One region of the Amycolatopsis camponoti genome, then DNA from elsewhere that is predicted to be linked to it. Evidence: riboswitches for the same ligand, from Rfam matches in the RefSeq annotation. Region 1 holds a riboswitch; the other holds the start of a gene.
What was found. Region 1 has a riboswitch for thiamine pyrophosphate ahead of thiC (phosphomethylpyrimidine synthase ThiC). Riboswitches for the same ligand answer to the same signal wherever they lie in the genome.
Positions count from the first base shown of each region.

Region 2: another riboswitch for thiamine pyrophosphate. It lies ahead of AA23TX_RS03030 (thiamine ABC transporter substrate-binding protein); the one in region 1 lies ahead of thiC (phosphomethylpyrimidine synthase ThiC).

Region 1 covers NZ_CABVGP010000001.1:66,249-80,720, reverse strand. The annotation lists gene AA23TX_RS00395 (GlsB/YeaQ/YmgE family stress response membrane protein) at 4-288, shown strand; gene AA23TX_RS00390 (hypothetical protein) at 328-540, opposite strand; gene AA23TX_RS00385 (phosphatidylserine decarboxylase) at 789-1,523, shown strand; gene pssA (CDP-diacylglycerol--serine O-phosphatidyltransferase) at 1,527-2,480, shown strand; gene AA23TX_RS00375 (AAA family ATPase) at 2,725-4,992, shown strand; gene AA23TX_RS00370 (LytR C-terminal domain-containing protein) at 5,040-5,657, opposite strand; gene AA23TX_RS00365 (DUF3263 domain-containing protein) at 5,654-5,962, opposite strand; gene AA23TX_RS00360 (peptide deformylase) at 6,118-6,696, shown strand; gene AA23TX_RS00355 (glycoside hydrolase family 15 protein) at 6,769-8,934, opposite strand; gene AA23TX_RS00350 (S1C family serine protease) at 9,134-10,045, shown strand; TPP riboswitch at 10,084-10,205, shown strand; gene thiC (phosphomethylpyrimidine synthase ThiC) at 10,199-11,833, shown strand; gene thiD (bifunctional hydroxymethylpyrimidine kinase/phosphomethylpyrimidine kinase) at 11,830-12,636, shown strand; gene AA23TX_RS00335 (winged helix-turn-helix transcriptional regulator) at 12,689-13,084, opposite strand; gene AA23TX_RS00330 (NADP-dependent oxidoreductase) at 13,176-14,099, shown strand; gene AA23TX_RS00325 (phosphatidylinositol-specific phospholipase C domain-containing protein) at 14,096-14,472, opposite strand, start outside.
Region 2 covers NZ_CABVGP010000001.1:612,736-627,207, forward strand. The annotation lists gene AA23TX_RS03000 (AAA family ATPase) at 1-19, shown strand, start outside; gene AA23TX_RS03005 (DUF1737 domain-containing protein) at 35-226, shown strand; gene AA23TX_RS03010 (AlkA N-terminal domain-containing protein) at 234-1,631, opposite strand; gene ychF (redox-regulated ATPase YchF) at 1,734-2,816, shown strand; gene AA23TX_RS03020 (hypothetical protein) at 2,813-3,139, shown strand; gene AA23TX_RS03025 (4a-hydroxytetrahydrobiopterin dehydratase) at 3,585-3,869, opposite strand; TPP riboswitch at 3,902-4,010, shown strand; gene AA23TX_RS03030 (thiamine ABC transporter substrate-binding protein) at 4,032-5,081, shown strand; gene AA23TX_RS03035 (ABC transporter permease) at 5,150-6,706, shown strand; gene AA23TX_RS03040 (ABC transporter ATP-binding protein) at 6,706-7,746, shown strand; gene AA23TX_RS03045 (hypothetical protein) at 7,710-7,961, opposite strand; gene AA23TX_RS03050 (ABC transporter permease) at 8,020-8,895, opposite strand; gene AA23TX_RS03055 (ABC transporter ATP-binding protein) at 8,892-9,866, opposite strand; gene AA23TX_RS03060 (LolA family protein) at 9,863-10,960, opposite strand; gene AA23TX_RS03065 (response regulator transcription factor) at 11,109-11,825, shown strand; gene AA23TX_RS03070 (sensor histidine kinase) at 11,822-13,153, shown strand; gene AA23TX_RS03075 (NUDIX domain-containing protein) at 13,266-13,655, shown strand; gene trpS (tryptophan--tRNA ligase) at 13,648-14,472, opposite strand, start outside.

The sequences.
Region 1 (14,472 bases):
GCCATGGGTTTCGTCGCATGGGTGATCTTCGGGGCGATCGTCGGCTGGGCCGGGAACCTCGTCGTCGGCGGCCGGGACCGGCGCCGGCAAGGCTGCCTGGTCAGCGTGCTCGTCGGCGTGATCGGGGCGGCCCTGGGCGGGCTGCTCTACCGGCTCGCGACCGGCCAGTCGAAGACGTTCGACTTCGACTTCCCCAGCTTCGGCGTGGCCGTCCTCGGCGCCGTCGTGCTGCTGGCGATCCTGCGGCTCGTGAGCGGTCTCGGCCGTCGTCCGGGCGACCGTTCGTAACTTTTGCCGGACGAACCGCGATCGAGGCCGTCCAGGCCGTTAAAATGCTTCCTCACGCGCATCGCCCGGTGGCCGGGTGCCTGCGCCGTCGGGGGGCGCATGCACCCGGCCGCGTTTCTTCGCCTCGATGACGATGTCGACGGCGCGCACCGGGTCCACCAGCCGCGGCACCGGCACCTCCTCGATCTCCCGGCACCACGCGCCCAGGAGCTCGTCGAGGCGAGCTTCGGCGGGATCGCGGTGATCGGTCATCGTCCCCTCACAAGGTCTCGTGGCAGCGCCGCGAACGGCGCCGACTACTGAGTGTTATCGGTGAATTCGACCTTGCGTTACCGGGATGTGGCCGCTCCCACCCGCTGCGGGGACACCCTCACGAGGGAGCCGACCAGGGGCACGCGCCGACCCCCACCTGGGGCAGCGGTAGCGTGGGGGCGCCCGTACGCGGCCGCCGGACCCCGGCGCCGACGCGTCCTTCCGACACGAAACCAGGGGACCCGACCATGAGCGGCACCCGGCCGGATTCCGCCGGCAACCCCGTCGCGCACGCCGTCCAGCTCGCCCGCGAGACGCTGCCGCCGATGCACCCGGCCGGCCGCCCGTTCGTGGCGGGCGGGGTCGCCGCGACGCTGCTCGCGCGCCGGTTCTCCAAGCGTCTCGGCGTCCTCGGTGCGCTCACGACGGTGGCCATGGCCGCGTTCTTCCGCGAGCCCAAGCGGGTCCCGCCGCCGCGTGACGGCGTCGCGCTCGCTTCGGCCGACGGTCTCGTGTCGCTGATCGAGGAAGCCGTCCCGCCCGCCGAGCTGGGCCTGCCGGCCGAGCCGCGGATGCGCGTGTCGGTGTTCCTCTCGGTGTTCGACGTGCACGTCCAGCGCGTGCCGGCGAACGGCGTGATCGAGCGCGTCGCCTACCGCCCGGGCAAGTTCCTCTCCGCCGACCTGGACAAGGCCAGCGACGACAACGAACGCAACTCCGTGCTGATGCGCACCGAAGACGGCCACGAGCTCGTCGTCGTGCAGATCGCCGGGCTGGTCGCCCGCCGCATCCTCTGCGAGATCCGCGAGGGCGACAAGGTCGGCGCCGCCTCGACCTACGGCATCATCCGCTTCGGCTCGCGGGTCGACCTCTACCTCCCGCCGGGCTCGCGCGTGCTGGTCGCCAAGGGCCAGCGCACGGTCGGCGGCGAGACCGTGATCGCCGAACTCCCCGCCTCGCCTGTGTCGCTTTCGGAAGGCTGATCGATGGTCCGCGTGACCACCCCGGGCGTCCGGCTGCTGCCGAACGCCATCACCGTGCTCGCCCTGTGCGCGGGCCTGTCGGCCGTGCAGTTCGCGCTGACGAAGAACTTCGCGATGGCGATCGCCTCGATCGGCATCGCGGCGGTGCTCGACAGCCTGGACGGCCGGATCGCCCGCCTGCTCGACGCGACGTCGAAGATGGGCGCGGAGCTGGATTCGCTGTCCGACGGCATCTCGTTCGGCGTGGCGCCGGCGCTGGTCATCTACGTGTGGCAGACGGGCGCGGACCGGATCGGCTGGGTGGCGTCGCTGATCTTCGCCGTCTGCATGATCCTGCGGCTGGCGCGGTTCAACACGCTGCTGGACGACACCGAGCAGCCGGCGTACGCGAGCGAGTTCTTCGTCGGCGTCCCGGCGCCCGCGGGCGGGCTGCTGGGGATGCTGCCGCTGGTGGCGTACCTGCAGTGGGGCGAGGGCTGGTGGTCTTCGCAGTACGTCGTGTGGGCGTGGACGATCGCCATCGCGGCACTGCTGATCAGCCGGATCCCGACGCTGTCGCTGAAGACGGTCAAGGCCCCGGCCAAGGCGATCGCGCCGCTGCTGCTCGGCGTGGCCCTGCTGGCCGCGGCGATCATCCAGTTCCCGCTGGTCGCGCTGCTCGCGGCGATGATCCTGTACCTGGCGCACATCCCGTACGCGGTCTACCGGCACCGCTGGCTGGCCGCGCACCCGGAGGCCTGGACCGTCCCGCCGCGCGAGCGCCGCGCGATCCGCCGGGCCTCCCCGCGCCGCCTGGGCCTGCGGCGCCCGCTGCGCCGCCGGGTCGCGGGCGCGGCGATGCGCGCGGTCCGCCTCCCCCGCACCGGCGAGCCGATGCGCACCCCCCGCGAAACCTCCCAGAACGGCAACGGCCAGCGCCGCCGCTCCTGGCGCCAGATCGGCCTCCGCCGCAAGTAGCCGTGTCGACCCGCCAATCACGCGTGATGCCCTCCCAATCACGCGTGATGCCTCCCCAATCACGCGAGCCGACCGGGCCGGTACGGCGATCACCCGTGCTCCGAGGGGCTTCACGCGTGATCAGCGGGGCATCACGCGTGATTGAAGGGGCATCACGCGTGATCAGGCGGTCGACACGCGTGATTGAACGGACGACACGGGTTCTCGGCTCCTGGAGGGCCGCCGGATCGCTAGGGTTAACGGCGTGAGCCACCCGCAGATCACGCTGACCGTCCGGCACACGCCGTCCGCGCTGGACACCCGCCGCGGTGTCGTCCGGCTGCACCCCGAAGTCCTCGACGCGCTCGGCCTGCGGGCCTGGGACGCCGTGCACCTCACCGGCGCCCGGGTCAGCGCCGCCCTCGCCGCGCCCACCGACGAGGCCGACGTGCCCGGCATCGTCCTCACCGACGACGTCACCATGTCGAACCTCGGCGTCACCGAGGGCGCCGAGATCGTGGTCGCCCCCGCCGACGTCGCCGCGGCCAGGACGGTCACCGTCGCCGGGTCGCGGCTGGCCAGCGTCTCGGTCAGCCCGCACATGCTGCGGCTCGCCCTCATCGGCAAGGTGCTCACCGTCGGCGACGCCGTTTCCCTGCTGCCGCAGGACCTCGCGCCGACGCCGGGGTCCGACCCGGCCGGCCTGCGCGGCCAGCTGTCCCGCGCGATCGGCGCGACCTGGACGAACGAGCTGCTCACCGTCACCGCGACCGAGCCGGCCGGCCCCGTCGCGGTCGGACCGTCCACTGTGGTCGTCTGGCGGGACGGCGCCCGCCCGGCGCCCGAGCCCGCCACGCCCCGGGCGGCGACCGCACTCGTCCGCACCTCCGCCGTCACCGCGGCCGAGGAGTGGATCGACGCGGAGGTCGTCGAAGACGAAGTGGTGATCGTGGAGAGCGTCGAGCAGGTCGTGCCGCTGGCCGACCTCATCGGCGCCGAGGCGCCCGCGCGCAAGCTCGCCGAGTGGTTCGACCTGGCCTTCCACCGGCCCGAGCTGCTGGCCCGGCTGGGTGCGCCGGCCCACCTCGGCGTCCTGCTGTCCGGCCCCGAGGGCGTCGGCAAGGCGACGCTCGTCCATTCGGTCGCGAACGAAGCCGGCATCCGCGTGGTGCCGGTGGCCGCCCCGAACCTCTCGGTCCTGGACCCGAACGTCGCGGTCTCGCGCCTGCGCGAAGCGATCCGCGCGGCGGAGGGGCCCACGGTGCTGCTGCTCACCGACGTCGACGCGCTGCTGCCCGCGGCCACGCCGCCGCCGGTCGCCACCGTCGTGCTGGAGGAGCTGCGGACGGCGCTGCGGCGCGAACGCTTCGCCGTCGTCGCGACGACGGCCCGTGCGGAGTCCGCCGACCCGCGGCTGCGCGCCGCCGACCTGCTGGACCGCGAGCTCGGCCTCGCGCTGCCGGACGCCAAAACCCGCCGCGAGCTGCTGAACGTCCTCCTCCGCGACGTCCCGCTCGACACGGGCATCGACTGCGGCGTCCTGGCCGAGCGGACGCCGGGGTTCGTCGCCGCCGACCTGATCGCGCTGCGGCGGGACGCGGCGCTGCGAGCCGCGCTGCGCCAGCGTGAGGCGGACGAGCCGCGGATCTCGCAGCAGGACCTCCTGGACGCGCTGGCCACCGTCCGCCCGGTGTCGATGTCCACTTCGGACAACCTCGCCACCGGCGGGCTGACCCTGGACGACGTCGGCAACATGGTCGACGTCAAGCAGTCGCTCACCGAGGCGGTGCTGTGGCCGCTGCGGTACCCGGACTCGTTCGCCCGCCTGGGCGTCGAACCGCCGCGCGGCGTACTGCTCTACGGCCCGCCCGGTGGCGGCAAGACGTTCCTCGTGCGCGCGCTGGCCGGCACCGGCGCGCTGAACGTCTTCGCGGTCAAGGGCGCCGAGCTGATGGACAAGTGGGTCGGCGAGTCGGAGCGCGCCGTGCGGGAGCTGTTCCGCCGGGCCGCCGAAGCCGCGCCGTCGCTGATCTTCCTCGACGAGATCGACGCGCTCGCCCCTCGCCGCGGCCAGTCGTCGGACTCGGGTGTCGCCGATCGGGTGGTCGCGGCGCTGCTGACCGAGCTCGACGGCGTCGAGCCGATGCGCGAGGTCGTCGTCCTGGGCGCGACGAACCGGCCCGAGCTGGTCGACCCCGCGCTGCTGCGGCCGGGCCGGCTCGAGCGGCGCGTCTACGTGCCGCCGCCGGACGCCGAAGCCCGCACCGCGATCCTCGTGGCCAGCTCGAAGAACACGCCGCTGGCCTCCGATGTGGACCTCGCCGAGGTCGCGTCCACTCTGGACGGTTACTCGGCCGCCGACTGCGCGGCGCTCATCCGCGAGGCGGCGCTGACGGCGATGCGCGAGTCCCTGGAGGCCCGCGAAGTCACGGCGGCGCACCTGGACGCGGCCCGCAAGACGGTCCGGCCGAGCCTCGACCCGGCCCAGCTCGCGACCCTCGAGGCCTACGCGAAAAACCAGGCCGGCGAGTGAAAAAAGGGGCGCCACCCGCGGGTGGCGCCCCCTTTTTCCGAAGGTTGTCAGCTGCCCTTGTGGCCGGATTCGTAGTTGTTCGTCACGATGACGATCACGCCCGGGGTCGCGTCCTGGATGCCGGCGAAGCGGGGCTCGGCCTTGAAGCCGAACTCCTGCGCCAGCTGCTTGGCCGCTGCTTCCTCATCGGTGCCCGGGCGGTAGTACGCCGTGGTCGCCGGGATGACGCCCTGCGAGTAGTTGCTGACCTCGGTGACGTTCCAGCCCGAGCCGGCGAAGTCGTCCTTCGCGCGCGCGGCGAGGCCCTTGATCGTCGAGTTGTTGAACACCCGGACGGTGACCCACTTGTTGGACGCCTGCTGGTCACCCGGCTGCCCCGGCTGACCCGTCGTCGGCTGGCCGGGCGCCGGTGAGGTCGGCGGCGGCGTGGGCGACGGCGGGTTCGTCGACGTCGAGCTCGGCGGCGGCGAGGACGGTGAGGTCGGCGCCGACGAGCTGCCGGACGTGCCCGGCGGCGTCGACGACGTGCCGCTCGGCCCGGCTTCGTTCGACCCGTCACCACTCAGCGCGGTGACGCCGCCGATGACCGCGGCGATGATCGCCACCCCGATCAGGACGACGCCCGCAGCCTTCATCGGCCGGGACATTCCCGAAAACACGCTCATTTCAGCTCGATCCCCAGTCGCCGGGCGCCACGCTTGCGCTGGCGGGTGGCGCGCGTCTTGCGCAGCCGCTTCACCAGCATCGGGTCGGCTTCGATCGCCTCCGGCTTCTCCAGCAGCTTGTTGAGCAGCTGGTAGTAGCGCGTGGCAGACAAGTCGAAGCGCTCGCGGATGGCGTTCTCCTTCGCCCCGGCGTGTCGCCACCACTGGCGCTCGAAGGCGAGGATCTCGACCTCGCGTTCGGTCAGGCCGGGCACGGGCTTCGGCGGCGACGGCTGCGGCTCAGCCATCGACTCCGCGGCGTCCATCCGGATCCCTCTCAATCGGGCGACATGGGCGATCAGACCTTGCTCTTCCGCGGGCGTCATTCAACCACGGAAGCCCACGCCGACGTGGGCATCCGCGTCGGCGCGTCACGGTCTGATGCAGGTCTACCAGAAGGGTCCGACTAAACTGGCTCGCCGTGACCATCCACCCCATCGTGATCGCCGGCGAACCCGTGCTGCACCAGCCGACTCGGGAGATCACCGAGTTCGACGAGAAGCTGCGCACGCTCACCGACGACATGTTCGAGACGATGTACGCCGCCGAGGGCGTCGGCCTCGCGGCCAACCAGATCGGCCTCGACCTGCGGGTGTTCGTGTACGACTGCCCGGACGACGAAGGCGTGCGGCACAAGGGCCTCGTCGTGAACCCGAAGCTCGAGACGTCGGAGATCCCGGAGACCATGCCGGACCCGGACGACGACTGGGAGGGCTGCCTGTCGGCGCCCGGCGAGTCGTACCCGACGGGCCGCGCGAAGTGGGCGAAGGTGACCGGTTTCGACCTCGACGGCAACCCGATCGAGGTCGAGGGCACCGGTTACTTCGCGCGGTGCCTGCAGCACGAAACCGACCACCTGGACGGCTTCATCTACCTCGACCGCCTGGTCGGGCGGCACGCGCGCGCGGCCAAGAAGATGCTGAAGTCCAACAAGTGGGGCGTCCCCGGCAACTCGTGGCTGCCCCCGAAGACCCCCGAGGACGACGGCGCCGTCATCTGACCGCCCGCCCGGTCGTGAGTGAGAAACAGCGTTAGAACACTGTTTCTCACTCACGACCACTTGCGCCGAGCGTCAGCAGCCGAGGAAGTGGCAGCGGACCACCTTCGGCGTCTCCAGCACCGAGCCCGCCTTGACGTCCCAAGCCAGCCGCACGTACTGCGCGTGCGTCCAGGCCAGCGGGGTCGCCGAGGTGTTCGGCGTGCCCGTCGGGAAGCCCGGCTGACCGGACGGCGCGTTCTCGTCCCACACCTGCTCCGGCATGGTCTCCGCCGAGCTGCTCACGCGGCCGAGGTCACGCAGCCGCCGCGCGGCCGACGCCGGGTCGCCGAGCGTCAGCTCGTACTCGCCGCGCTCGCCGGCGAGCAGCGGCCACAACCGCCCGAACGTGGTGCGGCTCTCGGCCGGGAACGTGTAGTCCCACGGCGAACCGTCGGCCTGCTCGCCGTAGCCGTCCTTCGTGTACCGGTGCCAGAACTGCCCGGTCGGCGTCGTGAACGCGATGTCCTTGTCGGTGACCCTGATGCTGTTGCGGATCACCGGATCGTCGGCCCGGTAGACGCCGAGCCGGACGAGGTCGAGGAAGCCCGCGTCGGTGACCGCGCGCTGGTCCATCGTGACGCTCGAGTTGCCGAGGTTGTACGTCGTCCCGGCGTTCGCGTCGGCGTCCTTGGTGAGCCGGACGAAGTACGGGTCCTTCGACAGCGGCCCGTTCGTGGTGATCGTCTGCTTCGGCAGGTCGGCCTTGAACTTGTCGGCCGCCGCGAGGTAGCGGGCGGCGTCCGCCGGAGCGCCGTTGTGCGACGCGAGGTCCGCGGCGCAGACGAGCCCGGCGATCACCGAGGCGATGGTCGAGGGCGACCAGCCGTCCTGCTCCTCCCAGCGCTCCTGCTGGGTGTACGGCGCCCGCTGCCCGTTCGGGCCGACGTAGCCGATGATGAAGTCGGCGGCCTTCCGGACGCCGGGCCACAGGTCGGTCCGCCCGAGCTGCTGGGCCAGCACGATCGGGAAAGCGGTTTCGTCGAGCTGGATCGACGTCCAGTACGGGACGCCGTCGACGCGGCTGTTCTGCGGCATGTGCCCGTCGGCCTGCTGCTGCGTGCCGAACATGTAGCTCACCGCGCGGTTCGCGGCGGGCTGGTCGCCACCGGCGGCCAGGCCGGTCGCGATCTGGTAGAGGTCACGCGGCCAGACCAGGTGGTAGGTGCCCGACGGCGACCACTCCGGGTCGTTGTTCCCGAACCGCCACGGCATGCTCGGCGACGCGATGAAGGCGCCCGGGTGGTGCTTGTCCTCGCTCGCGGCGAGGGTCAGCATCGACGCCTTGTAGAGGTCGCGCTCGGCGTCGGTCTTCAGCGACGACGGCGGCTTGCTGACGCCGCGCAGGTACTGCTCCCAGCCACGGTCGTACGCGCGGGTGATGTCGCGGACGCCGCGTCGCTGCGACGCCTGCGCGCTGCCGAGCGCGTCGGCGGCCTTCGCGCCCATGCCGAGCGCCAGGGTGACGTGCCGGTTGCGGACGCCGTCGGCGCTCGTCTGCCCGGTCAGCACGACATTGCCCTTCGCGGCGGTGTCGTAGGAGTTCAGCTTGAAGGTCTTGGTGAGCTGCGTGTTCCCGTCGGACGCGCCCGCGTAGCCGACGCTGGTCTTCGTGAACGCGGGCTTCGCGGTGAGCGCGGCGGCGTTCGTGGCGTCCTGCGCGGTGAGCGCGTCGCCCTTGCGCACGGCCGAGTCGTCGGAGCCGTCGTTGGTCAGGTCCGGGTCGGCGACCGCGTAGAGCTGGTAGGGACGCCCGGTGAGCGACTGGAAGTCGACGTCCACCAGCACCGTCGTGGCGGCCGGGTCGGTGACGTAGGTCTTGCGCAGGCGCCAGCGGTGCTGGTCGTCGGTGATCGTCTGCTCGTAGGTCAGGCTGTTGTCGTCGGTCCGCCGCACCTGCTGCGCCTTCTCGGCGTAGTCGAGGTCGGCGAAGCTGCGACCGTCCGTGACGACGAAGTTCATCGAACGGACGCTCGGCGTCGACAGGTCCGGGTAGTAGACCTCGGACATCTGGCCGCCTTGGAGCGTGAACCAGACGTTGGACGAGCGGTCGTGAGCCGTGCCGAAGCCGGTCTTGTTCGCGGGCAGCCAGCTGGGATGGGCGCCCGGGGCGCCGGGAGCCTCGCCCTGTGCCACCGCGATCCCCGGTATCAGGCCGGTGACCAGCAGCCCGGCGAGGGCGCCGAACATGAGTTTGCGCATATCAACCCCACAGAAAGTCGCTTCTGCACCGTTACAGAAGCGCCTGGAAGTGTCTCGCCGATCCTTCACCGGCGCATGGTCCGATCCGGTGAACCACTGACCGTCACTGGTCCGGCCGGCGGTTCACGAACAGCGAACGGACTTCGCACGCTTTCCGGCGCAGACTTGTAGTACCTGCAACGGTGTAATCGAGGTGCTCATGGAAGACGCGATGGACGCCTACTCGCGGGCGGTCAGCACCGTCGCCAAGACCGTCACCCCGCATGTCGCCGGGGTCCAGCTCGCGCGCGGCAGCGGCTCGGCGGTCGTCTTCGCCGACGACGGCCACCTGCTCACCAACGCCCACGTCGTCAGCGACCACCGGCGCGGCGTCGCCACCTTCGCCGACGGCAGCGAAGCGCCCTTCGACGTCGTCGGCTCCGACCCGCTGTCCGATCTCGCCGTGCTGCGAGCGCGCGGCGAGACGCCGTCGGCGGCCGTGCTCGGCGACGCCGACGAGCTCGTCGTCGGGCAGCTCGTCGTGGCCATCGGGAGCCCGCTCGGCTTCTCCGGCACCGTCACCGCGGGCGTCGTCAGCGCGCTCGGCCGGGCACTGCCGGTGCGGCAGGGGCGCACCACCCGGGTGATCGAGGACGTCATCCAGACCGACGCGGCCCTCAACCCCGGCAACTCCGGCGGCGCGCTCGCGGACTCCGCCGGCCGGGTCGTCGGCGTCAACACCGCCGTCGCCGGCGTCGGGCTCGGGCTCGCGGTGCCGATCAACGCGACGACGCGGCGGATCATCGACACGCTCGTCGTCGAAGGCCGGGTGCGGCGCGCCTACCTCGGCGTCATCGGCGTGCCCGCGCCGTTGCCCGACGACATCGCCGAGCGCACCGGGCAGAGCGCCGGGCTGCGGGTCCGCGAAGTCGTCCCCGGCGGCCCCGCGGACCGGGCGGGCCTGCACGCCGGCGATCTCGTGCTGACCGTCGGGCGCACCCGCGTCTCGGACGCCCAGGGCATCCAGCGCCAGCTGTTCGCGGAAGTGATCGGCACCGCACTCCCGATCACCGTGCTGCGCAACGGAGCCATGGTCGACGTCTACGCCACTCCGGCCGAGTTGGTCGGGTGACTTGAGTATCGCGCTCCGGCGTGGCATGGTCGGTGGCACAACACCAACGCGGGAGCTCGCGCCATGGCGGGCTGAGAGGGTGACTTGCGTTTCGCAGGCGTCACCGACCGCATGAACCTGACCGGGTAATGCCGGCGTAGGGAGTGAAAGTCGTTGACGACGCTTGAGAACAAGGACGTCTCCGTCACGACCGGGCCGATCACGGGCTCGCACAAGGTTTATCACCAGACCGAATCCGGATTGCGGGTTCCCGCACGCCGGATCGACCTCTCGAACGACGAACACTTCGACGTCTACGACACTTCGGGCCCGTACACGGACCCCGAAGCCACCATCGACGTCCACAGTGGACTCCACCGGCTGCGCGCCGGCTGGGCCGACGGCCGTGAGCACAACACCCAGCTCGGCTGGGCCAAACAGGGTGTCATCACGCGGGAGATGGAGTACATCGCCGCCCGCGAACGGGTTTCTCCCGAGTTCGTGCGTGACGAGGTGGCCAGCGGCCGCGCGGTGATCCCGGCCAACCGGCGCCACCCCGAGTCCGAGCCGATGATCATCGGCAAGAACTTCCTGGTGAAGATCAACGCCAACATGGGCAACTCGGCCGTCTGGTCGTCGGTCGAGGAAGAGGTCGACAAGATGGTGTGGGCGACCCGCTGGGGCGCCGACACGATTATGGACCTCTCCACCGGCAAGCGGATCCACGAGACGCGGGAGTGGATCATCCGCAACTCGCCGGTCCCGGTCGGCACCGTGCCGATCTACCAGGCGCTGGAAAAGGTCGACGGCGAACCGGAAAAGCTGTCGTGGGAGATCTACCGCGACACGATCATCGAGCAGTGCGAACAGGGCGTCGACTACGTCACCGTGCACGCCGGCGTGCTGCTGCGCTACATCCCGCTGACCGCGCGGCGCGTCACCGGGATCGTCAGCCGCGGCGGGTCGATCATGGCCGCGTGGTGCCTCGCGCATCACCAGGAATCGTTCCTGTACACGCACTTCGAGGAACTCTGCGAGATCCTGCGGCAGTACGACGTCACGTTCTCCCTCGGCGACGGCCTGCGTCCCGGCTCGATCGCCGACGCGAACGACCGCGCCCAGTTCGCCGAGCTGGAAACCCTCGGAGAGCTGACGCACATCGCGCGCTCGCACGACGTCCAGGTGATGATCGAGGGCCCCGGCCACGTGCCGATGCACAAGATCAAGGAGAACGTCGAGCTGGAGGAACGGCTCTGCGGCGAGGCGCCGTTCTACACGCTCGGTCCACTCGCGACGGACATCGCGCCGGGCTACGACCACATCACGTCGGCCATCGGCGCGGCGCAGATCGGCTGGTACGGCACGGCGATGCTGTGCTACGTCACGCCGAAGGAGCACCTCGGCCTGCCGAACCGCGACGACGTCAAGACCGGCGTGATCACGTACAAGATCGCCGCGCACGCCGCGGACCTGGCCAAGGGGCACCCGTACGCGCAGGAGTGGGACGACGAGCTGTCGAAGGCCCGCTTCGAGTTCCGCTGGAACGACCAGTTCAACCTTTCGCTCGACCCGGACACGGCGCGTTCGTTCCACGACGAGACGCTGCCCGTGGAAGCCGCCAAGACCGCGCACTTCTGCTCGATGTGCGGGCCGAAGTTCTGCTCGATGCGGATCACGCAGGACGTCCGCAAGTACGCCGAGGAGCACGGACTGTCCACTGTGGAGGCCATCGAGGCCGGGATGGCTTCGAAGTCGGCGGAGTTCACCGAGTCCGGCGGCAAGGTCTACCTGCCCGTGGTGCAGCTGTGACACCGCCCACCGCCCTCACCATCGCCGGTTCCGACTCCGGCGGTGGTGCGGGCATCCAGGCGGACCTGCGCACCTTCTTCGCGAACGGGGTGCACGGGCTGGTCGCGCTGACCGCGGTCACCGTCCAGAACTCGTTGGGTGTCCAGGGTTTCACGGAGATCCCGGCCGACGTCGTCACCGCGCAGATCAAGGCGGTGGCGTCCGACATGGGCGTGGACGCGGCGAAGACGGGGATGCTGGCGACCGCCGAGATCATCCGCGCGGTGGCGAAGACCCTGGACGAGCTGGGGATGGACTTCCCGCTGGTGGTCGACCCAGTGGCGGCGTCGATGACCGGGCACGCTCTGCTGCGCGAAGACGCCCTGGAGGCGATCCGCACGGAGCTGTTCCCGCGCGCGACGCTGATCACGCCGAACCTGGACGAAGTCGGGCTCTTGACCGGCATCTCCGTTTCCGACGCGGCTTCCCAGCGCGCGGCGGCGGAGGCGCTGCTGGAGTTCGGCTCGCAGTGGGTGCTCGTCAAGGGCGGCCACATGCGGGGCACGCGGGAGTGCGTGGACCTGCTGACGGACGGCAGCTCGTACGTTTCGTTGAGCGGCCCGAGGTACGAGACGAACAACACCCACGGCGGCGGCGACACGATGGCATCGGCGATCACGGCCTCACTGGCGAAGGGCGCTTCGGTGCCGGACGCGGTGGCGGCGGGGAAGAAGTTCATCGAGCGCTGCGTGGCGGAGGCCTACCCGCTCGGCGCGGGTGTCGGACCGGTGTCGCCGTTCTGGGTCCTGGACGGTCGTGAGTGAGAAACAGGGTTAGAACACTGTTTCTCACTCACGACCCGCTGCGGCAGACCTCTCAGCGGACCGGCTGCAGCTCCCGGCCGTCGTAGGACTCGCGTGCCGAGCGGATGCGGTCGAAGTTCGCCTGGGACCACGTGCTCAGCGCCACCAGGTGCGCCCCCACCTCCGCGCCCATCTCCGTCAGTGCGTACTCCACTGTCGGGGGCGTTGTCGGGTACACCGTGCGCGTCAGGAAGCCGTCGCGCTCCAGCTGGCGGAGGTTCTGGGTCAGCATCTTCTGGCTGATGCCGTCGACCGCGCGGCGCAGCTCGCCGAAGCGGTGCGGGCCGCGGGCCAGCGCGCCCAGCATCAGCGCCGTCCACTTGTTGGCCAGCAGGTCCAGCACGTCGCGGCAGGGACAGCTCCGGAGGTAGACGTCCCAGGGTCCGTCCTGGTCACAAGTGGTTTCCATCAGGTACCTACTTCACTTATTAGTGCCTTCTGGCGAAAAGTGCCTACCCATTCGAGCATAGGAGGCGACCCCGAACAGAAGGAGTGGAGCAATGCGCATCGTGACCCAGGAGACCCTCGGCGGGCCGGAGGTGCTCCGCGTCACCGAGGCACCGCGCCCGGAACCCGGGCCGACGGAGGTCCTGGTGCGGGTGCACGCGGCCGGCATCAACCCCGTCGACTGGAAGGTGCGCGCCGGCGGCGGGTTCCTCGGCGAACCGCCGTTCACCGTCGGCTGGGACGTCGCCGGCGTCGTCGAACAGGCCGGCTTCGGTGCCACCGGTGTCCGGGAAGGCGACGAAGTCCTCGGCATGCCGTGGTTCCCGCGCCCGGGCAACGCCTACGCCGAGTACGTCACCGCGCCCTCGCGGCACTTCGTGCGCAAGCCCGCCGGGCTGTCGTTCGCCGAGGCCGCCGCGCTGCCGCTGGCCGGGCTCACCGCCTGGCAGGGGCTGGTCGACGTCGGGAACGTCCACAAGGGACAACGCGTGTTCGTCGACGCCGCCGCGGGCGGGGTCGGCCACCTCGCCGTGCAGATCGCCAAGGCACGCGGCGCGCACGTCATCGGGACGGCCAGCGCGGGCAAGCACGACCTCCTGCGCGAGCTCGGGGTCGACGAGCCGATCGACTACCACGACAAGACCGCCACCACGTCCGATGTGGACGTCTACTTCGGACTCGTCGGCGAGGAGAGCGACCTGCGCTGGCTCCCCGCGATCAAGGAGGGCGGCCTGCTGATCGCCGTGCCCAGCGGCGTCGCGGACCGCGTCGAAAAAGCCGCCGCCGCAAGGAAGGTGCGGACCGAACGGATCCTCGTCGAGCCGGACCGCGGCGGGCTGACCGGCCTCGTCGAGCTGATCGAGACCGGTCAGCTGAAGGTCCGCGTCGAGCAGACCTTCCCGCTGGAAGACGCCGCCAAGGCGCACGAGCTGGGTGAGTCGGGCCGGGTGTCCGGCAAGCTCGTGCTGACCGTCTAACCGCGGGCGAGCACCTGCGGCAGGACCGTCGTGAGCCCGGTCCAGTCGGACGTGATGACCGACGCGTGCTGCTTCGCCAGGTCGGCGACACGCTGGTTGGCCTGGTCGACCGTCGGGTTGTGCGCGTCGATCGCGGGCGCGACGTTCTGCCCGTCGGTCATCACCACGTAGTAGTGGTTGGCGTCGTACCACCACGGCCCGGTCTGCGTGACCCACGCGTTCGCGTCGCCGTCGAACACGACGAACCACGGCTTGAGGTCGGCGGTGTACTTGTCCCGCGGGTCACCGCCGGCCGCGCCGTGCACGGTCGGGAAGATGTTCGCGTCGCCGAGCTTGCCCGCGTTCTTGAGCCCGACCAGGTACCGCGCGTACT
Region 2 (14,472 bases), 550 kb from region 1:
GGAGGTGCGTGCTGGTTGAGGACAAGATGAAGGCATGACGGACCAGCCTCCGAACGGCCTGCCCCGCTACCGCCTGCTCACCGGCCCGGACGACGCGAAGTTCTGCCACCGAGTCAGCGAGGCGCTCGACCTGGGCTACCACTTGCACGGCTCACCGGCCGCAACCTTCGACGGCGCCCAGGTGATCGTCGCGCAGGCCCTCCTGTGGCGCGGCGAGCAGGGCTGACGCGGCGTCAGGCGGCGCGCCGGAGGTACATCCCGGCGTAGGAGCACCACGGAGTCCACTCCCGGACTCGCTCCGGCAGCGAATCCGGCGAGATACCCAGTGCTTCGGCGCCACGCAGAGCGGCGGTGTCCGTTGCCAGGAGGATGTCCGGTGCGCCGAGAACGCGCATCAGGACGTAGTCCGCGGTGGCGCTGTCGATACCGGGGCACGCGCGCAGCTCGGCGCGCAGCTCCGCCGCGTCACGGCCGACGTGCACGTCCAGGCGCCCTTCGGCCAGCGCGACGATTCCCGCGTGCTCGGGCATGGCCGTCGCGACCTGGGCCGCCGTCGGGAAGAGCCGGGTCACGCCCCACTCGCCCGGCACCTCTTCGCCGCACGAAGCCGGAACCCGGCCGCCGAGCAGGGCCCGAACCACCAGCTCTTCGCCGTCGACGGCGCCCGGGACCCGCATCCCCGGCACGGCCGCCACCACCGGGGCCAGCGCCGGATCGGCGGCGAGGACCCGGGTGACCGCCGCCGGGTCGGCGTCGAGGTCGAGCAGCCGGCGCACGCGGCTGACCGCGCTGCCGAGGTCGCGCAGGTCGGACAGCAGCAGCTCGCAGCGCACGTGGTCCGGCTCCGGCGTCAGCCGGACGATGCCGGTGCCGTGTGCGAGCCGCAACGTCCGTGCGTAGGACGTCGAAGTCACCTCTTCGACGCCCGGAACCGCGTGCGCTGCGAAGAAGCGAAGCAGCCCGGCAGCGTCGAAAGGCGGCCTGAACGGCAACCGCAGGCTGAGGCGCGTCCCACCCACGTCGCCCTGACGTCCACGTCGTGAAGCCGCGAAGGCGCGAAGCTGCGACGGCGTCGTCGCGAAGACCTCGCGGATCGTCTCGTTGAACTGCCGGACGCTGGAAAAGCCCGCCGCGAACGCGACGTCCGTCAGCGGCAGCCCCGATACCTCGATCAGCAGCCGAGCCGAATGCGCGCGGTGCGCCCGGGCCAGCGCGAGCGGGCCCGCGCCCAGCTCGGCGGTCAGCACCCGGCCGAGCTGGCGTTCCGAGTAGCCGAGCCGCCGCGCGAGACCCGGGACGCCTTCGCGCTCCACGGTCCCGTCGGAGATCAGGCGCATCGCCCGCGCGGCGAGGTCGGCGCGCACGTTCCAGTCCGGCGAGCCCGGCACGGCGTCGGGCAGGCAGCGGCGGCAGGCGCGGAAGCCGTTGGACTGCGCGGCCGCCGACGTCGGGAAGAAGCGGACGTTCTGCACCTTCGGCGTCGACGCCGGGCAGGACGGCCGGCAGTAGATGCCGGTGGTGCGCACCGCCATGATGAACTGGCCGTCGAAGCGCGAGTCGCGGGCGGTGACCACCCGGTAGCAGCGTTCGGCGTCCCGCCAGATCGCCGGAGCGTCGGTTGACGTGACCATGGATTCGAGCATGCCAGCAGGTCAGCGCCGTCGCTGGCGGAAATCCGACGCGGCGCTGGGCGCGTGGCCCCCGACCGGGCGAGACACGTAGACTGCGGGATCGTGAGTCTCACCCTCGGTATCGTCGGCCTGCCCAACGTCGGCAAGTCCACCCTGTTCAACGCGCTGACCCGCAACGACGTGCTCGCCGCGAACTACCCGTTCGCGACGATCGAGCCGAACGTCGGCGTGGTCCCGCTGCCGGACCCGCGGCTGGACAAGCTCGCCGAGCTGTACAAGTCGGAGAAGACCGTGCCGGCCGTCGTGTCCTTTGTGGACATCGCGGGCATCGTGAAGGGCGCGTCCGAGGGTGCCGGGCTGGGCAACAAGTTCCTGGCGAACATCCGTGAGGCCAACGCGATCTGCCAGGTCATCCGCGTGTTCGACGACCCGGACGTGATCCACGTCGACGGCCGGATCGATCCGCTGAGCGACATCGAGACGATCAACACGGAGCTGATCCTGGCCGACCTGCAGACCCTCGAGAAGGCTGTCTGGCGGTTGGAGAAGGAAGCGCGGACCAAGAAGGAAGCGAAGCCCGCGCTCGAGGCCGCGCAGAAGGCGAAGGAGATCCTCGACAGCGGGCGCACGCTCTTCTCGGCTCAGAAGGACGTCGACCTCGAACTGCTTCGCGAGCACAGCCTCCTGACGACGAAGCCGTTCCTGTACGTCTTCAACGCCGACGAAGGCGTCCTCACCGACGAAGCCCGCCGCGAGGAGCTGACGAAGCTGGTCGCGCCGGCGGACGCGGTTTTCCTCGACGCGAAGGTCGAGGCGGAGCTGCTGGAGCTGGACGACGAGGAGTCGGTCCGCGAGCTGCTGGAGTCGGTCGGCCAGCCGGAGCCGGGCCTGTATTCCCTGGCCCGCGCGGGTTTCCACACGCTGGGCCTGCAGACGTACCTGACGGCGGGCCCGAAGGAGTCCCGCGCGTGGACGATCCCCCAGGGTGCGACCGCTCCCCAGGCGGCGGGCGTCATCCACACGGACTTCGAGCGCGGCTTCATCAAGGCGGAGATCGTCTCGTACGACGACCTGATGGCCGCCGGCACGATGGCGGCCGCCCGCGCGGCGGGCAAGGTCCGCATGGAGGGCAAGGACTACATCATGGCCGACGGTGACGTGGTGGAGTTCCGCTTCAACGTATGAGCCGCCCGCTGACGCCGGCCGAGCGGGAGGTCCTGACCTTCCTGCTCGCCGGCGACTTCCCCGGCGCGGCCGAACTGCGCGCCCAGGCGGAAACGGCCCGGGTCACCGGCCGGTGCGGCTGTGGGTGTCCGACCATCGACCTCGAAGTCGACGCGACCCTGCCGACGGCGGATCTCGGAGAGCCGGTCGAAGCCGATGCGCCCGACGGCGGGCTCATCGTCTTCGCCGATGGCGGGCGCCTGTCCGGGCTCGAGTACTGGACCACGAGCGACGACACCCCGGCGGAGTTCCCGCCCGTCGACCGGATCGGGCGAGCCGGGTAGCCGAACACCAGCGTGATCTCCGCCGCGCCGAAGATCAGGGCGGCGGAGCCCGGTGCGTCAGCCGAGGAGGCCCATCAGGGCGATCGCGATCAGCACCGCGGCGGGGGCGAGGGCGCTGATCCAGGCGCGCTGGGCGGCGGTGAGGCGGGCGGTGGCGGTGCTGTTCATGGCATTTCCTAAGGCCGAAAACCGATGCTTCCGCCCTGCTCAGCGCGCTGATCATGCCCTTTGTTAGCTGCTGTGATCGAACTCACCGGAAGCGCTCAGCCGTCCGAGTGACGGCGGGACCGGACAGTGAACCAGAGCACACCGCCGGCCGCTGCCACCATCGTCGCGAATGCCGCCGTGCCGACCACGATCGCCTGCGTCATAACCGTCTCTCCTAGCAAAGTCGTTTACCGAGAGACGTCGAAACCGCAGAAAAGTGCACTCAGCGTAACCAGGATCACAGAGAAGAAAGCACCTCGTCGATCTCGGCCGCCAGCGAGAAGTCCTTCTCCGTCAAGCCGCCCGCCGAATGCGTCGAGAGCCGGAACGTCAGCGTGCGCCAGCGGATGTCGATGTCGGGGTGGTGGTCGGCCGCCTCGGCCAGCACCGCGACGCGGTCCACCACCTCGATCGCCTGCGGGAAGCTCGCCAGCTCCACCTCGCGGGAGATGACCTTCCCGGACCTGGTCCAGTCCGCGCTCAAGCGTTCGTCAGCCTCGGAGTCGCTCAAGATTTCCGTCATGTCTCCATCGTCCTGCGTCCTGGACTACGCTGCACGGTTGCCACGGGAGTCCGGTCGAGCCGGGCTGAGAGGCGGGGTCACCCGCGACCGTTCGCACCTGACCGGATCATGCCGGCGAAGGGAGGGCTTTCCCTCCTCGTCCGGTGAAGTGCAGGAGGGTAGATGAAAAGCAGGGCTGTGCGCGCCGCGACGGCCATCGCCGCCGTCAGCGCCGTCGCCGCTGGGTGCTCGCTGTCGGACGGTGACGGTGGCACGCAGCAGACGCCCACCGTCACCCTCGTGACGCACGACTCCTTCCTGGCTCCGCAGGAGGTGCTCGACGCCTTCCAGAAGCAGTCGGGCATCAAGGTCTCCGTGCTGAAGCAGGGCGACGCCGGCTCGCTGACCAACAAGCTCGTGCTGACGAAGGCCAACCCGATCGGCGACGTCGCGTACGGCGTCGACTCGACCTTCGCTTCGCGCGCGCTCAAGGAAGGCGTCTTCGAGCCATACACCAGCCCGGAGGCCGATCGTGGGCCGCAGCGCTACGCCGTCGACCCCGAGCACCGGCTGTCCGCCGTCGACGTCGGTGACGTGTGCGTCAACGTCGACACGAACTACTTCACGAGCAAGGGCATCCCGGCGCCGGCGTCGTACGACGACCTGGCCGACCCGAAGTACAAGGACCTGCTGGTCGCCGAGGACCCGGCGACGGCCTCGCCCGGCCTCGCGTTCCTCCTCGGCACCATCGCGAAGTACGGCGAGTCCGGCTGGAAGGACTACTGGACGAAGCTGAAGGCCAACGGCGTCAAGGTGGTCAGCGGCTGGGAAGAGGCCTACACCAAGGACTTCTCCGGCTCGTCCGGCAAGGGACCGCGGCCGATCGTCGTCTCGTACGCGTCTTCGCCGGCCGCGGAGGTCGGCGACGACGGCAAGCCGCGCACCAAGGCACTGCTCGACACCTGCTACCGGCAGGTCGAGTACGCCGGGGTGCTGGCGAACGGCAAGCAGGCCGAGAACGCGCGCAAGGTCGTCGACTTCCTGCTCTCCCAGCAGTTCCAGGCGACGGTCGCGGCCAACATGTACGTCTACCCGGCGCGCCAGGGCGTCGACCTGCCCGCGGGCTGGGCGCAGGTCGCGCCGCTGCCGCAGAAGCCGCAGGCGCTGACGGCGGACCAGGTCCAGGCCGGGCGCGAGAAGTGGATCGGCGAATGGCGCTCGCTCGTGCAGTGACACCCCGGAAAGCACCAGTCCTGGCCCCGCCGCGGACCGCCCGCGGGCTCGGCCTGGCGCTGCTCGGGCTGGCTCCGATCGGGTTCCTGGTGGTGTTCTTCGCGTGGCCGGTGCTGGCGATCATCGGCCGCGGGTTCGCCGACGGCGGCCTCGACGTCGTCCTCGGTGACGCGCGGACGTGGCAGCTGGCCGGCTTCACCGTGGCGAGCGCGGCGGCGTCGACGCTGGTGGCGATCGTCGCCGGGCTGCCGGTGGCGTTCCTGCTCGCGCGGGTGAAGCTGCCCGGCGCCGGCCTCGCGCGGACGCTGGTGCTGGTGCCGTTCGTGCTGCCGACCGTCGTCGTCGGCCTGGCGTTCCGGGCGCTGTGGCCGGACGGCGGGGTGCTGCCGATCGTGCTGGCCAACGCCTTCTTCAACGTCGCCGTCGTCGCGCGGACCGTCGCCGGGCTCTGGGCGCGGCTGGATTCGCGCACGACCGACGCCGCCCGCGCGCTGGGCGCGTCCCCGTGGCGGGCGTTCCGCTCGGTGACGCTGCCCGCGCTGGCGCCGGCGATCGCGTCCGCGGCGGCTGTGGTGTTCCTGTTCTGCGCCACCAGCTTCGGCGTCGTCCTCATCCTCGGCGGCGCGAAGTACCGGACGCTGGAGACCGAGATCTACCTGCGGACGGTCGACCTGCTCGATCTCTCGGGCGCGGCGGCGCTTTCGCTGATCCAGTTCGCGGCCGTGGTCGCCGCGCTCGTGCTCGGCGGGCTGGCGCGGCGGCGCAAGGACGGCGCCCGGATCGGCGCCGCGAAAACACGACGTCCTCGCGGCGGAGAATGGCCGGTGGTCGGCGCCGCGGGCGTCGTGCTGGCCCTGCTGCTGACGCCGATCGTCGCGCTGCTCGTCGAATCGGTGTCCACTCCCGACGGCTGGAGCTTCGCCGGTTATCGAGCGTTAACGAGCACCGGGGAGAAGGGTGCGCTGCAGGTTTCCGGCTGGGACGCGGCGCTGAACTCGCTGAAGGTGGCCATCGACGCGACGCTGCTCGCGATGGTCGTCGGCGTGCTCGCGTCCGTGGTGCTGGTGGCGCTGCGGCGCTCGCCCGCGAAAGCCGCGCGCGGCCTCGGCGAGACCATGGACGCTGTGCTGATGCTGCCGCTCGGGGTGTCCGCGGTGACCGTCGGGTTCGGTTACCTGGTCACGCTCGACGCGCTGCCCGGCGACCTCCGGACGTCGCCTTACCTTGTACCACTGGCCCAGGCGCTGGTGATCATCCCGCTGATCGTGCGGATGGTGCTGCCGGTGCTGCGCTCGGTCGATGTCCGATTGCGGCAGGCCGCGTCGACGCTCGGCGCGAGCCCGCTGCGGGTGTGGCGCGAGATCGACCTGCCGCTGACGCTGCGGCCGCTGGTCGCGGCGGCCGGGTTCGGGTTCGTCGTGGCGCTCGGCGAGTTCGGCGCGACGAGCTTCCTCGCGCGGCCGACGGCGCCGACGCTGCCGGTCGCGATCGCGTCGTTGATGGGACGCCCCGGGGAGCTGAACAACCAGATGGCGTACGCGGCGTGCGCGCTGTTGATGCTCGTGACAGTGCTGGCGGTCGCGCTGATCGACCGGTTGGGACGCGGCCGGGTGGGAGAGTTCTGATGGCGCTTTCGGTGCGGGACCTGACCGTCCACTACGGATCGTTCGCGGCGGTCCGCGACGTCCGCCTGGAAATCGCCGACGGCGAAGTGCTGGCGCTGCTCGGCCCGTCGGGCTCGGGGAAGTCGACGCTGCTGCGCGCGATCACCGGGCTCGAGCCGTCGGCGCGCGGCTCGGTGAGCTGGGACGGCGACGACCTCGGCGCGGTGCCGGTGCACCGGCGCGGGTTCGGTCTGGTGTTCCAGGACGGGCAGCTGTTCGGCCACCGCGACGTCGCCGCGAACATCGCGTTCGGCCTGCGGATGCACGGCGTACCGCGGTCTTCGTGGGGTGCGCGGGTCGCCGAGCTGCTGGCGCTGGTGGGCCTCTCCGGCTTCGAACGGCGGCGCGTCACGGAGCTGTCCGGCGGGCAGGCCCAGCGGGTGGCGCTGGCCCGGGCGCTGGCGCCGAAGCCGCGGCTGCTGCTGCTCGACGAGCCACTGTCCGGTTTGGACGCGGGGTTGCGCGAGCAGCTGGCGATCGACCTGGCGGACCTGTTGCGGCGCAGCAAGATCACGGCGTTGCTGGTGACGCACGACCAGGAGGAGGCGTTCACGCTGGCCGACCGGGTCGCGGTGCTGGACGCGGGCGAGGTCCGCCAGGAGGGCGCGGTCCGCCGGGTGTGGCGCAACCCCGCGGACGACGATGTGGCCCGCTTCCTCGGCGTGACGACGTTCGCGGACGGTGTCGTCGCGGGCGGCGTGGCGCACACGACGCTGGGTGACGTCGCTCTGCCGGACGTCGTGGACGGGCCGGTGCGACTGGGACTGCGGCCGCACGCGCTGCGGGTGGCCGCCGAAGGCGTGCCGGGCGAAGTGGTGGCGGCCGTGCACCGGCGCGAGCACGTGCGGCTGGTGGTGAAGCTGGCGGAGTCCACTGTGGACGCGATCGCCCCGGCGGCGTCGGACCTGCGGGCGGGGGACGCGGTGAAGCTGGAGTTCGACCCGGACGGCGTCGCGCTGGTCGGTCAGCTGTCGAACTCGGACTTGCGCCGGGCCAGGTAAGCGGGCCAGTCGGCGTTGGCCGCGATCACGTCGTCGATCGACAACTTGATGACCGCGCACCCCGACAGCGAACAGGCGCGCGGCGACGACGCGTCGATCAGCGAGATGCCACCGATCTCGTCGCCGTCATCGATGTACGTGCAGAGCACCGGGTGGAAGGAACAGTCCTCGTAGATGTCCCCCGGGCGGATCTCGCCGGGCTGATCCGTGGTCATGGCGTGAGTATGCCGGTGTCCCCGGACCGAGTCGAAAGACCTGGCCCGGGGACGAACCTCAGCCGTCGCGGGTGGACAGCCGGGCGTACGCCAGCGACAGCCCGATCACGATGTAGCACGCCGCCCGCAAGGCTCCCTCGCCCAGCATCTGCGTGCCCATCGGGTCCTGCAGGACCTCCGCCGGGGCCATCGACCAGTCCTTCGTCAGCAGGAACGGGTGCAGCCAGTCCAGCGACGTCAGGAACCCCAGGATCGTGAACACGATGTCGGCCGCCAGGACCGACGCCACCACCAGCATCGGGTGCTCGGTCCAGCTGGAGATCGCCAGCGCCACCGCGCCGACCGCCCACAGCTGCAGCACCACCCAGCCCGCCATCAGCAGGATCCGGGCCAGCGCGCCGCCCAGGGTCAGCGTCGTGCCGGACAGCGTGAACAGCGAGTCCGTGCCGTTGATGATCAGCCCGGTCACCACGCCCGTCACGCACATCGCCAGCACCGAGACCACCGACACCGTCGCGACGCCGAACGCCTTGACCGCCAGCAACCGGCCTCGGCCGACCGGGGCGATCAGCCAGCCGCGCAGGGTGCCGTGGGCCGTCTCGCCCGCGATCGCGTCCGCGCCCGCCATCGCGGATGCCAGCGGCAGGAGCAGGGCCAGCGACATCACGACCGCCGCGATCGGGAGGACGAACGCGTTGTTGACCGCGGACGCCAGCAACGCGCCGCCGCCCTCGTCCGGGCCGCCGCCCTGCGCGTTGTCGCTCACCAGCGTCAGGCCGATGCCGATGATCACCGGGATCAGCGCCAGTAGCCCGAGCACGGCCAACGTGCGCGGCCGCCGGAAGATCCAGCGCAGCTCCGCGGCCAGCAGGCGCGGCAGCGGCACCGTGTCGTGGCCCGTGCGGGCCGCCGGTGCTTCGAGGACCGCCGTCATTCCGATCCCTCCGTCAGCCGTGCGAACAGGTCTTCCAACCCGGTGCGGGCCCGCGTCGCCTCGTGGACCGCGACCCCCGCGCCCACCAGGACCTGCAGCACCCGCGGTGCTTCCGCCGCCGTGAGGTCGGCGCGGACGCCGTCCGGCGTGAGCCGGGCACCGATCCGGTTCTCCCGCAGCACTTCCACCGCCTGCTCGGCGTCGGGCGTGCGGACCAGCAGGGCCGCGTTCCCGGACTCCAGCAGCTCCGCCAGCTCGCCCTGCGCGACGACGTTGCCGGCCTGCAGCACGGCGACGTGCGTGCACGTCGCCTCCACTTCGGCCAGCAGGTGCGACGACACCAGCACGGTGACCCCGTCGGCGTGCAGCTCGGCGACGATCCTGCGGATCTCCCTGGTACCCGCAGGATCGAGGCCGTTGGTCGGCTCGTCGAGCACGACCATCTTCCGCGGCACGAGCAACGCCGAAGCGAGCCCGAGCCGCTGCTTCATGCCGAGCGAATAGCCCTTGTAGCGCCGGCGCGCCGCGACGGTCAGCCCGACGCGCTCGAGCGCCGAATCCACCGCGAGGGGGATCCCGCCCGCGGCCAGCCGGGGTTCGGCCGCGGCGAAGCGCAGCAGGTTGTCGCGCCCGGACAGGAACGGGTGGAAGCCCGGCCCCTCGACCAGCGCGCCGACGTCCGGCAGCGCGTGCGCGGCGGATTCGGGCATCTTGCGCCCGAGCAGCTCGACCTCGCCCTCGGTCGGCCGGACCAGGCCGAGCAGCATCCGGATGGTGGTCGTCTTGCCCGAACCGTTCGGCCCGAGCATCCCCACGACCGCGCCCTCGGGGATGTCGAGGTCGACGTGGTCCACCGCGACCGTGCCGCGGTAGACCTTGCGCAGTCCCCGGGTGCGCGCCGCCAGGGGAACCGCCGGGGCGGACGCCTCCGCAGAGACGTCCGCCCCGGACTCGACAGTCGTGCTGGTCACTTCTGACCCAGCGCTTCGTACAGGACCTGCTCCGGCACCGCGCCGGCGGCGAAGCGGCCGTCGTCGGTCAGCACCGCGCTGCCCACCTTCGTGGTGACGAGGTAGCCGCTGCCCCAGGTGCCGCTGACCTTCTTGGCGAAGCGCTCGAGCAGTGCCTTCGGGTCGGCGTTGCCGCCCCGGCCCTCACGGCCGGCCTGCTGCTTCGGCGCCGCGTTCAGCGCGTCCGCCGGGACCTTGCCCGTGATGACGGTGTCCCAGCCGTCGCCGACGACCTTGGTGTCCTGCTTGGCCTGCTCGGCGAGGTCCTTGTGCTGCTGGTCGACCGTCGGTGTCTTCTCCTGCACCTTGGCGCCCTTCGGCGGGGTGAAGGTGAAGAGGTCGGCCGGCTGCTGCGTGAACTGGATCTCGCTGAACGCGACCTCGAGCGCCGGCGTCGACGTGCCGTTGCTCAGCACCGACACCCGCAGCGGCATCCGCGTCTGCGAGTCGACCGCGACGCGGATCTCGCGCAGCAGCGTCCGCTCGCCCGGCTTCGGCGTCAGGACCAGCTCGTAGGCCGGGCGGTCGGCGACCGTCGCGGTGCCGTCGACCGACACCGTGCTGCTCTCGCGGACCTTCGCGAGCAGTTCGGTCGAAGCCGCGACCGGGTCGGCCAGCTTCTCGCTGCCCGCGCCCTTCTGCTTGGCGACGTCGGCCGGGATCGTCACCTTCGTCGCGGTGTTCGTCTTGGAGCTGTAGTCCCAGACGGTCGTGCCGTCGTGGACCACGGTCTCCTGGCTGGCCCCCTGCGTGGCGGCCAGGCGGCTCTTGCCCGCGCCGTCGCTGAAGATGTGCGCCGAGTCGATGTTCAGCGCCGACGCCCCCGGCAGCGCGTTCCCCACCGACGGCAGCCCCAGGTCGTTGCTGACCTTGACCGTGCCGTCGAACGCGCCCGGCTTCGCCGTCATGACCGACTGCACCAGGTCCTCCGCGCTCACCTGCGGCAGCGCCGGCTTGTCGTCGGCGCTGGCCGGCATCGCGATGAACGCGAGCCCGCCCGCACCGAGCGCGGTGCCGACGACCGCGGCCGTGATGCCCTTCGTCTTCGGTTTCATGCGTCTCTCCCTGTGGTGTTCCCGAGCCCGAGTGTGCCCGGCTCCCTGGCTCCGACGCTTCCCTCTCGAGACTGAGATACCCCTGAAGGTTCTCCCTCTCCGGCTGAGATCGTGCTGAGAGATCCCACGCGACCTGCGCGAACCGGCCATGATGAACCTCGTGAAACCTCGGGTGCTGGTGGTCGACGACGAACCGGGCGTGCGGAAGGCACTGCAGCGCGGGCTGCGCGCGGAGGACATGGACGTGGTCACCGCCGCGGACGGCCCCACCGGGCTGCAGCTGGCGAGCACGGGGTCCTTCGACGTCATCCTGCTCGACATCATGCTGCCGGGACTGTCCGGTTATCGCGTGCTGGAGAGGTTGCGCAAGGACGGCGTCACGACGCCCGTGCTGCTCGTCTCGGCCAAGGACGGCGAGGTCGACCAGGCCGACGGCCTCGACCTCGGCGCCGACGGCTACCTCGTCAAGCCGTTCTCCTTCGTCGTGCTGGTCGCGCAGGTCCGCGCGACCCTGCGCCGCGCCGGTCCGGAGGCCGGGCGGGGGACGCTGCGCCTCGGTGCGCTGGCGGTCGACCGCGGGCTGCGGCAGGTGCACTGGAACGGCGAGGAGGTCGGGCTGAGCCCGCGCGAGTTCGCGCTGCTCGAGGTGCTCGTCGGCCGCGCCGGGACGGTCGTCACCAAGGACGAGCTGCTGCGCGCGGTCTGGGGCGAGGAGCAGGCCGTGACGCGCAACCTCGTCGAGGTGTACGTCGGATACGTACGACGTAAGTTGGACGCGGTCGGCGCCGGCGCGCTGCTGCGGACCGTGCGCGGGCACGGCTACCTCGCGTCCGACGCGCAGCTCGACCAGGTCATCACCCCGTGATCTCGTGGTGGCGGGGCCGGTCCCTGCAGGTCAGGATCACCTTGCTGGCCGCGATGATCACCTTGGCCTGCCTGCTCGGGCTGGCCGCGCTCGCCGCGTCGAACCTCTCGCCGCTGCTCATCGGCTCGGTCGACCGCGAGCTGTCGGCCGCTCTCGGGCCCGCGAGCGCCGAAGTGAGCGCCGGGCGCCCGCTCTCCGGCGCGGCGCCGGTGACGCTGCGGGTGCTGGACACCGCGGGCGCGCCGGTGGACGGCGGCACCCCGACCGGCCTTACGTTGTACGACATCTCGACGCTCAAGGCCGGGCAGCCGGTCCAGCGCGACGGCGCGCGGTACCTCGGCACGGTCGTGAGCGCGCCCGACGGGTCGCAACGGCTGGTCGTGGCGGGCGCGGGCCTGGTCGGGTTCTCCGCGGCGGTGCACTACGGCGGCGTCTGGCTGGTGGTCGTCGCCTCGATCGGGGCGCTGGTGGCGGGGCTCGCGACGTGGCTGGTGGTGCGGCTGTCGCTGCGCCCGGTGGCGCGGATGCGGGGTTCGGTGCGCGCGTTGCCGCCGGGAGCGCGGCTGGCGCTGCCGGACTCCCACGACGAGCTGCGCGCGCTGGCGGAGGAGTTCAACGCGCTGCTGGAGCGGCAGGAGCAGGCCAGTGACCGGCTCCGGCGGTTCACCGGCGACGCGGCGCACGAGCTGCGGTCGCCGGTCGCCTCGATCCGGGTGCAGGCCGAGGTGGCGGTGACGAACCCGGATCCGGAGCTGTCCCAGGAGACGCTGTCGGACATCTTGACTGAGGCCGAGCGGCTGTCGTCGCTGCTGGACGGGCTGTTGTCGCTGGCCAGGTCGGACGCGGGGGAGGTGCCGCCCGCGGAGCCGGTCGAGCTGGTGAGCGAGGTCCGCGCGGCGGTCGCGCGGCTGCCGGCGGGGGCGCCGGAGACGCGGGTGAGCAATGCGGTCGCGCAGGCGTGGGCGTCGTCCGCGCACGCCGAGGTGGAGCTGGTGCTGGACAACCTGCTGCGCAACGCGTGCCGCTACGCGCGCGGCGAGATCGTGGTGTCGGTGCTGGCGTCGAGGTCGTCGGTCCGGGTGGTGGTCGACGACGACGGCCCGGGCATCCCGCCGGAGCACCGCGAGAAGGTGTTCGACCGCTTCTACCGGATCGCGGACGACCGGGCCCGGTCGTCCGGTGGGACGGGGCTGGGGCTGGCGATGGTGGCGGAGACGGTCCGGCGGCGCGGCGGCCGGGTGCAGGTGGGGGAGTCTCCGGACGGCGGGGCGCGGTTCGTCGTCGTCTGGCGCGCGGCCGCGGGTGAGGACGGCGGTTCACGCGGCTGAAGCTGCCCCGGTGCTTCTTACGTCGTAAGACGCCTTACGTAGTAAGTCGGGTTTTACGCTGTAAGGCTGCGGGTCCGCCCGGCAGGAGGGCTTCCGGGTAGATTCCGGGGCTGTGAACGGTGTGATCGTGGGTGCCGCCCTGGTGCGGGACGGGAAGCTGCTCGCCCAGCAGCGGGCCTGGCCGCCGAAGCACGCGGGGCAGTGGGAACTGCCCGGTGGCCGGGTCGAGGAAGGCGAGTCCGAGGCCTTCGCGCTGGCCCGCGAGTGCAGCGAGGAGCTGGACGTCGTCATCGAGGTGGGCGCGCGCGTCGGGGAGGACGTGCCGCTGCCCGGTGAGAAGGTCCTCCGCATCTACGCCGCGACGCTCGTTTCGCCCGGCGAAGAGCCGCGCGCCGTCGAGCACCGAGCCGTGCGCTGGCTCGGGCTCGACGACCTCGACGGCCTCGACTGGCTGCCCGCCGACCGGATCCTGCTCCCGGCCCTGCGCGCGCTGCTCAGTTAGCGCCGATCATCCGCAGCGCCGCGTCGAGCCGGTGCGAGCCGCGCTCCCGGGCCCGCTCCGCGCCCGCCTTGCGGACCCGGTCCAGCTCCGCGACGTCGTCGAGCAGCGTTAACGCTCGTTCACGCAGGGGCCGCAGCTCCTCGATCACGGCGTCCGCGACGGCGTCCTTCACCGCTCCGTACGACGAGAACTCCGCCGCCAGGTCGGTCGGCGCGCCACCCCGGCACGCGGCCAGGATCTCCAGCAGGTTCGCCATTCCCGGCCGGGTCTCCGGGTCGTGCGCCGGGACCGTTTCGCCGTCGGTGACCGCGCGGCGGATCTTGCGGCGGATCTGGTCGGGCTCGTCGAGCGCGAACACCACACCCACCGCGTCCCGGGTCGACTTGGACATCTTGCGCGCCGGGTCGGCCAGGTCCTTGACGCGCGCCCCCGCGGGCGGGAGCACCGCCCGGGGGACGGTGAACACGTCACCGTAGGTGCCGTTGAACCGCTTGGCCAGCGTCCGCGTCAGCTCGACGTGCTGGCGCTGGTCCTCGCCGACCGGCACCTCGTCCGCGCCCTGCAGCAGGATGTCCGCGGCCATCAGCGCCGGGTAGGTCAGCAGCGACAGCCGCACGCCGGCCTGGCCCTTGGACTTCTCCTTGAACTGGATCATCCGCGCGGCCTCGCCGTAGTTGCAGGTGCACTCCAGGACCCAGGTCAGCGCACCCAGCTCGCGGGCCAGGTCGGACTGGACGAACACCCGCTCCGGGTCGATGCCGGCGGCGATCAGCACGGCGAGCTGCTCGCTCGCCAAGGATCGGAGTTTCGCCGGGTT